3 regions of the Superficieibacter sp. BNK-5 genome follow, and region 1 is predicted to be linked to each of the others. Evidence: riboswitches for the same ligand, from Rfam matches in the RefSeq annotation. Region 1 holds a riboswitch; each other region holds the start of a gene.
The links. Region 1 has a riboswitch for thiamine pyrophosphate ahead of thiC (phosphomethylpyrimidine synthase ThiC). Riboswitches for the same ligand answer to the same signal wherever they lie in the genome.
Positions count from the first base shown of each region.

Region 2: it holds a riboswitch for thiamine pyrophosphate, as region 1 does, so the genes downstream of both, thiM (hydroxyethylthiazole kinase) here and thiC (phosphomethylpyrimidine synthase ThiC) in region 1, are expected to answer to the same signal.
Region 3: it holds a riboswitch for thiamine pyrophosphate, as region 1 does, so the genes downstream of both, thiB (thiamine ABC transporter substrate binding subunit) here and thiC (phosphomethylpyrimidine synthase ThiC) in region 1, are expected to answer to the same signal.

Region 1 covers NZ_CP179893.1:977,457-980,732, forward strand. Annotated here, with positions in the region: gene nudC (NAD(+) diphosphatase) at 1-650, opposite strand, end outside; gene rsd (sigma D regulator) at 749-1,252, shown strand; TPP riboswitch at 1,305-1,414, shown strand; gene thiC (phosphomethylpyrimidine synthase ThiC) at 1,496-3,276, shown strand, end outside.
Region 2 covers NZ_CP179893.1:4,422,783-4,426,058, forward strand. Annotated here, with positions in the region: gene ACMGGS_RS21230 (GntR family transcriptional regulator) at 1-208, opposite strand, end outside; gene thiD (bifunctional hydroxymethylpyrimidine kinase/phosphomethylpyrimidine kinase) at 251-1,051, opposite strand; gene thiM (hydroxyethylthiazole kinase) at 1,048-1,836, opposite strand; TPP riboswitch at 1,873-1,969, opposite strand; gene ACMGGS_RS21245 (hypothetical protein) at 2,119-2,451, opposite strand; gene ACMGGS_RS21250 (DUF3772 domain-containing protein) at 2,851-3,276, shown strand, end outside.
Region 3 covers NZ_CP179893.1:2,264,515-2,267,790, reverse strand. Annotated here, with positions in the region: gene sgrR (HTH-type transcriptional regulator SgrR) at 1-1,452, shown strand, start outside; TPP riboswitch at 1,489-1,581, shown strand; gene thiB (thiamine ABC transporter substrate binding subunit) at 1,614-2,597, shown strand; gene thiP (thiamine/thiamine pyrophosphate ABC transporter permease ThiP) at 2,573-3,276, shown strand, end outside.

The sequences.
Region 1 (3,276 bases):
GGGTCGATGACAATCTCGCCGCTGTCGTACTCTGCCATAAACGCGGTCATCAGCGACTGGGGGAACGGCCACGGTTGGGAGGTGACATAGCGCAGATTTTTCACCGTAATGCCGCTCTCTTCCATTACCTCACGGGCCACGGTCTGCTCAAGGGTCTCGCCGACTTCAGTGAAGCCTGCCAGCACGGTATACACACCGTTACGATGGCGGGTATGTTGTGCCAACAAGATCGAGTCGCCGCGGCGGATGGCGACGATAATGCACGGCGCAATTTGCGGGTAGTAACGCTCGCGACAGTGGCTGCAGAGCATCGCCCATTCAGTCTTGCTCGGATGCATAGTATGGCCGCAGTAACCGCAGAATTTATGCGAGCGATAGAATTCGGCAAGCTGAACGCCACGCCCGGCAAGCTGGAATAATCCGGCATCCTGGGTAATGACCTGGCGCACCGATCCCATCTCCCGGTGACGCTGTTGCTGCACTAACCAGACGGGTTCGCCTTCCCATTCGCCGATGTGGAGTGCGCGCTGCCCCACAAGATCAAAATTTACCGCCTCGCCATGTGGTAATTCCCCAGCGGGCAGCCATAATTTTTGTTCATGGCTGACTATCCACCAGCCGCGATCGGACTTCTCAATAATACGGACCATAATCACTTGCACAACCTTAGTTTCACTGGCATGTTGATAACAATATTTTTACATTTTTAGTGAACAATTTTTCTAATCTACATTTTACGGGGTCATTTATGCTAAACCACCTGGAAAGACTGACAGAGCGCGTTGGAGGAAGTAATGAGCTTGTCGATCGCTGGCTACAGGTGCGCAAGCAGCTGCTGGTGGCTTACTACAATCTTGTTGGCCTCAAGCCGGGTAAAGAATCAGTCACCCAGCTTGACGAAAAAGCCCTTGATAACTTTTGCCATAGCCTGGTTGAGTACCTTTCTGCCGGTCATTTCAGTATTTATGAACGCATTACCAGCGAAATGGAAGGGGCAAGTCCACTTATCGCCGCGACTAAACTTTATCCGCTGCTGGAAGCCAATACTCAGGATATTATGGCTTATTACGATTCCAGCCTGGAAAATGCCATCGACCATGATAATTATCTCGAATTCCAGCAGGCGCTTTCCGGTATCGGCGAGTCGCTGGCCGCACGCTTTACGCTGGAAGACAATTTGATTCAGCTTGCTTTTGAAAACAATCTCAAAGATAGCGCCAATGACGAAGCTAACGTTGCGCGCCCGGCTTGAGTTCTTAACGATTAGCGCGTAATTTATTCACATTGCCCCTCTGCGGAGGGGTTACATCTTGTCGGAGTGCCATGTGTGAAAGCACAGGCTGAGACCGTTAATTCGGGATCCGCGGAACCTGATCAGGCTAATACCTGCGAAGGGAACAAGAGTAATTCTGCTTTTGACCTGCCGTTACGGGCACGTCCATCCATTACTCCATCCGTCGTCTGACAAGCCACGTCCTTACTTTTGGAATGAGCTATGTCTGAACCTAAAATGACCCGCCGCGAACAACGCGAGCACGCACAACGTTTTATCGACACGCTGGAAGGCACCGCTTTCCCCAACTCAAAACGTATCTACATTACCGGCTCACGGCCGGGTATCCGCATTCCGATGCGTGAGATCCAACTGAGTCCGACGCTTATCGGTGGCAGTAAAGAGAATCCGCAGTTTGAAGATAACGAAGCGGTGCCGGTGTATGACACGTCCGGTCCGTATGGCGATCCTGCGGTCAAAATCAACGTCCAGCAGGGTCTGGCGAAGCTTCGTCAACCGTGGATTGACGCGCGCAACGACAGCGAAGCGTTGCCTGAGCGCAGTTCAGCGTATACCAAAGAACGTCTGGCGGATGATGGCCTGGACGACCTGCGATTTACCGGCCTGCTGACGCCGAAGCGGGCGAAAAGCGGTAAACGCGTGACGCAGTTGCACTATGCGCGTAATGGCATCGTGACGCCGGAGATGGAATTTATCGCCATCCGGGAAAACATGGGCCGCGAGCGTATCCGTAGTGAAGTGCTGCGCCAGCAGCATCCGGGCCAGGGTTTTGGCGCACGTCTGCCGGAAAATATTACCCCGGAGTTTGTGCGCGATGAAGTCGCCGCCGGGCGCGCCATTATTCCCGCCAATATTAACCATCCTGAATCCGAACCGATGATCATCGGCCGCAACTTCCTGGTCAAAGTAAACGCCAATATCGGCAACTCGGCGGTCACCTCATCCATCGAAGAAGAGGTAGAAAAGCTGGTATGGTCTACCCGCTGGGGGGCGGACACGGTGATGGATCTCTCCACCGGACGCTACATTCACGAAACCCGCGAGTGGATCCTGCGCAATAGCCCGGTGCCCATCGGCACGGTGCCGATCTATCAGGCGCTGGAGAAAGTGAATGGGATCGCTGAAGATCTGACCTGGGAAGCCTTCCGCGATACGCTGCTGGAACAGGCGGAACAGGGCGTGGACTACTTTACCATCCACGCGGGCGTGCTGCTGCGCTACGTGCCGATGACCGCCAGACGTCTGACGGGGATCGTCTCGCGCGGCGGCTCGATTATGGCGAAATGGTGCCTCTCCCATCACAAAGAAAACTTCCTCTACGAACGCTTCCGTGAGATCTGCGAAATCTGCGCCGCCTACGACGTCTCGCTCTCCCTCGGTGACGGCCTGCGTCCCGGCTCGATTCAGGATGCCAACGACGAAGCCCAGTTTGCCGAACTGCATACGCTGGGTGAATTAACCAAAATCGCCTGGGAATATGACGTACAGGTGATGATCGAAGGCCCCGGCCACGTGCCGATGCAAATGATCCGCCGCAACATGACCGAAGAACTGGAGCACTGCCACGAAGCGCCGTTCTATACGCTGGGGCCGTTGACTACCGATATCGCGCCGGGCTACGACCACTTCACTTCAGGCATCGGTGCGGCAATGATCGGCTGGTTTGGTTGCGCGATGCTCTGCTACGTCACGCCGAAAGAGCACCTCGGCCTGCCGAATAAAGAAGACGTCAAACAGGGGCTGATTACCTACAAAATCGCCGCTCACGCCGCCGACCTGGCGAAGGGCCATCCGGGCGCGCAAATTCGCGATAACGCCATGTCGAAAGCGCGCTTCGAATTCCGCTGGGAAGATCAGTTTAACCTGGCCCTAGACCCGTTCACCGCCCGCGCGTATCACGATGAAACCCTGCCGCAGGAATCCGGCAAAGTGGCGCACTTCTGCTCCATGTGCGGGCCGAAATTTTGCTCGATGAAAATCAG
Region 2 (3,276 bases), 1.4 Mb from region 1:
TCTGCATCGCTTTGCGCACGGTAATCCGCGACACCCCAGTGAGCTGACTGAGATCCCGTTCGCCGGGCAAAATATTACCGTGTTCAAGCACGCCGCTGCGTACCGCGTTTTTGACTGTTTCAGCGAACTTCAGGTACAGCGGGGTATGATCTGCGGCGGCGATGCGCTCATTAAGCTGGGCAATAAGCCGGGTATGCGCTTGTTCCATTTATCTTTTCCAGGCTTCGGGTCTGGTGAAAGTATACTCCTTTTACCACCACGCGTGAAAATGATGTACCGGACCAATACCCTTCCCCACCTCCAGCGAGTCGGCCTGCGCCAGGGCGGCGGAGAGCCATTCCTTAGCGTACTTCACCGTATCCGCCCAGTTGCTGTGACGCGGGCGCAGCGCGGCCAGCGCCGCCGAGAGCGTGCACCCTGTTCCGTGGGTGTTTTTGGTCACGATGCGTGGCGCATTGAAGCGCTGCTCGCCGTCGCGGGTAAACAGCCAGTCCGGACTGTCGGCATCGTCCAGATGACCGCCCTTCATCAGCACCGCGCCGCAGCCCGTAGCCAGCAACGCACGCCCCTGCTCCAGCATTTCACGTTCATTGCGGGCGTGGGGTGCATCAAGCAGCGCGGCGGCTTCCGGCAGGTTCGGGGTAATAATAGAGACGTGGGGCAGTAAGCGCCTGCGCAGGGTGTCAACAGCGGCGGTAGACAATAGCGGATCGCCGCTTTTCGCCAGCATCACCGTGTCCAGCACCACGCTCTGCACCTGATAACGTTGCAGACGCTCAGCCACCGCCTCAACGATATCCGTCTCGGCCAGCATGCCGATTTTGGTGGTATCAATGCGGACATCGCTGAAAACCGAATCAAGCTGTGCGGCAACAAACTCCGGCTCAATACGATAAACCGACTGCACGCCGCAGGTATTTTGCGCGACCAGCGCGGTGATCACCGAGCAACCATATGCGCCAAGGGCGGAGAAGGTTTTCAGATCTGCCTGAATGCCTGCGCCGCCGCTCGGATCGGTGCCGGCGATGGTGAGTGCGTTAATCCGTTTCATGCCTGCACCTCCGCGTCCAGCGTCCACAGGGCGTCGAGAAAGGCAGGGATAAAGCTGCCGGGTCCGGCGCTTTGCTGTGCGGCGGTCATCCCGGCCTGCTTAATGAGAGCGCAGGCAGAAGCCACGTTTTCCAGCCTGTCGCCGGGCAAAGCGCAACTGGCGGCCACCACGGCTGAAAGTGCGCAGCCGGTGCCCACCACGCGCGTCATGAGCGCATCGCCTCCGGCGATGGCCAGCGTGCGGCTGCCGTCGGTGACATAATCCACTTCCCCGGTGACCGCCACAATGGTCGAGGCCTCTCTGGCAAGCGTGTGCGCGGCAGGCAACGCGGCGGCGGCAGTGTCGGTGGTGTCCACGCCGCGTCCGCCTGCGCTCATGCCCGCCAGCGCGAGGATCTCCGAGGCATTACCGCGTATTGCGGCAGGCCGCAGCGCTAAAAGTTCCTGGCAAAAGCGGCTACGTAATGTGAGTCCGCCCACGGCAACCGGGTCGAGCGTCCAGGGTTTTTGCGCCGCACTGGCGCTGAGGACCGCCAGTCGCATCGCCTGCGCACGCTCTTCGGTCAGCGTGCCGACGTTAATTAACAGCGCGTCAGCGATGGCCGCAAACTGCGCGGCTTCCTGCGCGTCAATGACCATCGCTGGCGATGCACCGAGCGCCAGCAGGACATTAGCGGTAAAAGTTTGAACAACGTCATTGGTCATACAATGAACCAGCGGAGAACGGGTTCGAAAGTGGTGTAACGCGTGGGCGGTAGCCGTGCGGCTGTGCAGGTCAGGTTGCATAATTATGCTCCTGCCAGACGGTGAAGAAGGGACTTCTTTACAGGAGTCAGACTTCCCTACGCTGGCATTATCCAGATCAGGTGGTACGGGTATTTCTCAGCCTTCACCAGGAAGGGCACCCCGAGTCATGAAAATTCAAAACGTGCGATTAATGATGGTCACTAATCCCAGACCGGGATAGTAATGCCAGCGGAAAGGCTTGTAAACGGCAAATGCGGTGCGCCTGCTCTCTTTTGTGTCCGGCTACATGAGACGCTGGCAGCCGCTGCCAGCGTCCGGGATTTACTGATATTTAAGGCGATTGGACTGCTGAACATAATCTTCAATCGCAATAGCGGCTCCGAGTCTTTCATACAGCATAAGAATACTTATCATCACTTCACCGCCATACGATAATAAATCATCCGGCGCGGTATGGTTTTCTTCATCCGCTAAAAATTGCAGTTGCTCAATAATGTCATGGTATTCTCCGTAAACGCCAATGGATACATTATTTGCAGGAATATATTCCTGACAATAACGCAACGCATCCGCTGCCTTTTCCGGAATTGAACGCCGGTGTATAAAGATAACCATTAGCTCGCGGAGCTTAACCATCATCAAAATATTATTCATATCTCCTCCTCCCAATACTAACCTCAGTAATAGTTATTGGGTGATAATTACGATTTAAAATGTAAAAAATGGGTTGCAATAAAATTCTCATATCTTAAATCGGAACTCAATGTTAATAATATGTTTCATTGATTAATATCAATATCGCAACCTTGTTATATATTTAAATAATAATTAACATCTAAATCATTCATGCCACGCCTGCATTTATTATTATTACTTTGCCTGCGGGAAGCACGGATACGCCAGAATGATTAAAAAACAAGCGGATTGGGCGGGCGGTTTCTCTGGCGATGATGCAGAAGTCGGACAAACGGTACTATTCATATCGCGAATAACAGGTATTCTACACGAGGCGCTCAAGCCCTGTTACTTTCGATTTCGTGGAACGATCCTTCTATGCAAAAACTATTTCGCGTGCCGCTGCTGTTGGCGCTGTTGTCCTGTCTGATGATGCCGTGTTTCTCCTGGGCCGATGAGGCGACGGGTCAAAACGACGTTGAGCAGCCGCAGCCGGTGAAAGTTAACGCCAGTACGGCGCTGCCCGCGCTGCAAAAACGGCTGGATTCGCTTAAGCAGCGGGTGGCAACGGCAAAAGCGGATAAGCAGTTCACCGCGCTGAATGACGATGCGCAAAAACTGGCCGCAGATGCAGAGAAACTGGCCGTCGCGCTGGCGCCTCAACTGGCGCAGATCCAGGGACAGTTAGACGTGTTAGGTCCGGCACCCGCTCCCGGCACGCTGACTGAAACGCAGCAGGTAATTAGCCAGCGTAATAAACTGAATAACAACAAAACGCAGCTCACCACTCAGATTGAGCAAACC
Region 3 (3,276 bases), 1.3 Mb from region 1:
TTTCTCTACACCGGGCTGGCACTCCAGCAGCAGCGCGCGGAGGATTTGCTGGAACAGGATCGGATCGATCAGCTGGTGCAACTGGTGGGCGATAAAGCCACGGTGCGTCAGATGCTGGTCTCCCATTTAGGCCGCAGCTTTCGCCAGGGACGACATATTTTGCGTGTGCTGTATTACCGCCCGATGAAAAGCCTGCTGCCCGGTACCGCCCTGCGCCGCTCGGAAATCCATATGGCGAGGCAGATCTTTAATGCCCTGACCCGGGTAAATGAGGAAAATGGGGAACTGGAAGCCGATATTGCCCACCACTGGCAGCGCATTACGCCGCTGCACTGGCGCTTTTTTGTGCGCCCCGGGATCCATTTTCACCACGGCCGCGAGCTGGACATGGAGGATATTATTACCTCCCTGCAACGGATTAATCCTCTGCCCCTCTTTTCGCACATCGTCAACATCCATTCACCTACCGCCTGGACGTTAGATATACACCTCACTCAGCCCGATGACTGGCTGCCCTGGCTTCTGGGGCATACTTCCGCAATGATCCTGCCGCGGGAATGGGAAACGATGAGCAATTTCTCTAGCCTGCCTGTCGGTACCGGCCCGTATGCTGTCGGGCGTAACAACCAGAATCAGCTTAAGATCCACGCCTTCGACGACTATTTTGGTTTTCGAGCCCTCATTGATGAAGTTAACGTCTGGGTGCTACCGGAAATCGGCGAGGAGCCAAATGGCGGGCTGACGCTCCAGGGCACCACGCAGAGTGAAAAAGCGGTAGAAAGCCGTCTTGAGGAAGGGTGTTATTACCTGCTCTTTGATGCCCGCAGCCCGCGCGGCAGCAATCCGGCCGTGCGCCAGTGGCTGAGCTACCTTTTTCAGCCAGCAAATATGTTGTATCACGCGGGAGAACATTACCAGAGCACCTGGTTTCCGGCCTATGGTTTGCTGCCGCGCTGGCATCACTCGCAGAGCCGCGCCTGTGAAAAACCCGCCGGCCTGGAAACCGTCACCCTGACGTATTATCAGGATCACGTTGAACACCGGATGATGGGCGGCATTATGAAGGCCCTGCTGGCGGAGCATCAGGTAAAGCTGGAAATTCAGGAGCTGGAATATGAAGAGTGGCATCGCGGCGAGGCGGTCAGCGACGTCTGGTTAAACAGCGCTAACTTCACCCTCCCCCTCGATTTCTCCTTGTTTGCCTATCTCTATGACGTGCCGCTGATCCGCCACTGCATTCCGATTGACTGGGAGGAAGACGCCAGCCGCTGGCGGGCGGGCGAGTTAAATCCGGCCACCTGGAGCCAGCAGCTCCAGGTGAATCAAAATATTGTGCCGCTGATTCATCACTGGCTGGTACTACAAGGACAGCGCAGTATGCGCGGTCTGCGGATGAACACTCTCGGCTGGTTTGACTTTAAATCCGCCTGGTTTGCGCCGCCGGAGCCATAATGCTTTCAGAAAACTGACAAAATTATTACACTGTTAACGTGCTCAACGGGGTGCTGATGAAAGCTGAGAAAATACCCGTCGAACCTGATCCGGATAATGCCGGCGAAGGGATTTGAGGCTACCGCTCAAAATCCTTTGCCACCCATCTACTGAGGTGCAAAGTGTTAAAAAAATATCTGCCGCTGCTGGCGCTGGTCGCCGCGCCTGTCTTCGCCAAACCGGTACTCACCGTCTACACCTACGACTCGTTCTCCGCCGACTGGGGACCGGGGCCAGTGGTCAAAAAAGCCTTTGAAGCCGACTGCGGCTGCGAGCTGAAATTCGTGGCGCTGGAAGACGGCGTGTCGCTGCTCAACCGCCTGCGTATGGAGGGTAAAAACAGCAAAGCCGACGTGGTGCTGGGGCTGGACAACAACCTGCTGGAAGCCGCCACGCAAACTAAGCTGTTTGCGAAAAGCGACGTGCCGGCCAGTGCGGTTAAGGTGCCGGGCGGCTGGGACAACGATACCTTCGTGCCGTTCGACTACGGCTACTTCGCGTTTGTCTATGACAAAAACAAGCTGAAAAATCCGCCGAAAAGCCTGAAGGAGCTGGTGGAAAGCGACCAGAAATGGAAAGTGATTTATGAAGATCCACGCACCAGCACACCAGGTCTGGGCCTGCTGCTGTGGATGCAAAAAGTCTACGGTGATAAAACGCCGGAAGCCTGGCAGAAGCTGGCGGCAAAAACCGTTACCGTCACTAAAGGGTGGAGCGAAGCCTACGGGCTGTTCCTAAAAGGCGAAAGCGATCTGGTACTGAGCTACACCACCTCTCCGGCCTACCATATTATTGAAGAGAAAAAATCGCAGTACGCGGCCGCGGATTTTGCCGAAGGACACTATCTTCAGGTTGAAGTGGCGGCCCGCACGGCGGCCAGCAAGCAACCGGAACTGGCGAAGAAATTCCTTACCTTCATGGTTTCCCCGGCGTTCCAGAATGCCATTCCAACCGGCAACTGGATGTATCCGGTAACTGACGTGACGCTGCCGGCAGGTTTTGCCGATCTGGCAAAACCGAAAACCACGCTGCAGTTTTCCTCGCATGATGTCGCACAGCAACGCGCGCAGTGGATTAGCGAATGGCAACGCGCCGTCAGCCGTTAATTCCCGGCTGGCTGATACCAGGCCTCGCCGCCGCCACGCTCATGGTGGCGGTGGCGCTGGCCGCATTTCTGGCGCTATGGACCAGCGCGCCGCAGGCGGCATGGCGTACTCTGCTTGAGGACAGCTATCTATGGCATGTGGTGCGATTCTCCTTCTGGCAGGCGTTTTTGTCGGCGCTGCTGTCGGTAGGTCCGGCCATTTTTCTTGCCCGTTCCCTCTACCGCCGCCGCTTTCCCGGCAGGTTGATGCTGCTGCGCTTGTGCGCGATGACATTGATCCTGCCAGTACTGGTGGGCGTATTCGGCATTCTGAGCGTCTATGGACGTCAGGGGTGGCTGGCGTCGCTGGCGCAGCTCTGCGGCCTGGAATGGACCTTTTCCCCGTATGGTCTGCAGGGTATCCTGCTGGCGCATATCTTTTTTAATCTGCCGATGGCGACGCGCCTGCTGCTTCAGGTGCTGGAGCAGATCCCCGGTGAACAGCGGCAGCTGGCGGCGCAGCTGGGGATGCGCGGCTATGACTTCTTCCGCTTTGTGGAATGGCCGTGGCTGCGTCGGCAGATCCCGCCCGTCGCCGCGCTGATTTTTATGCTCTGCTTCGCCAGCTTCGCCACGGTACTGTCGCTCGGCGGCGGTCCGCAGGCGACAACGATTGAACTGGCAATCTACCAGGCGCTTAA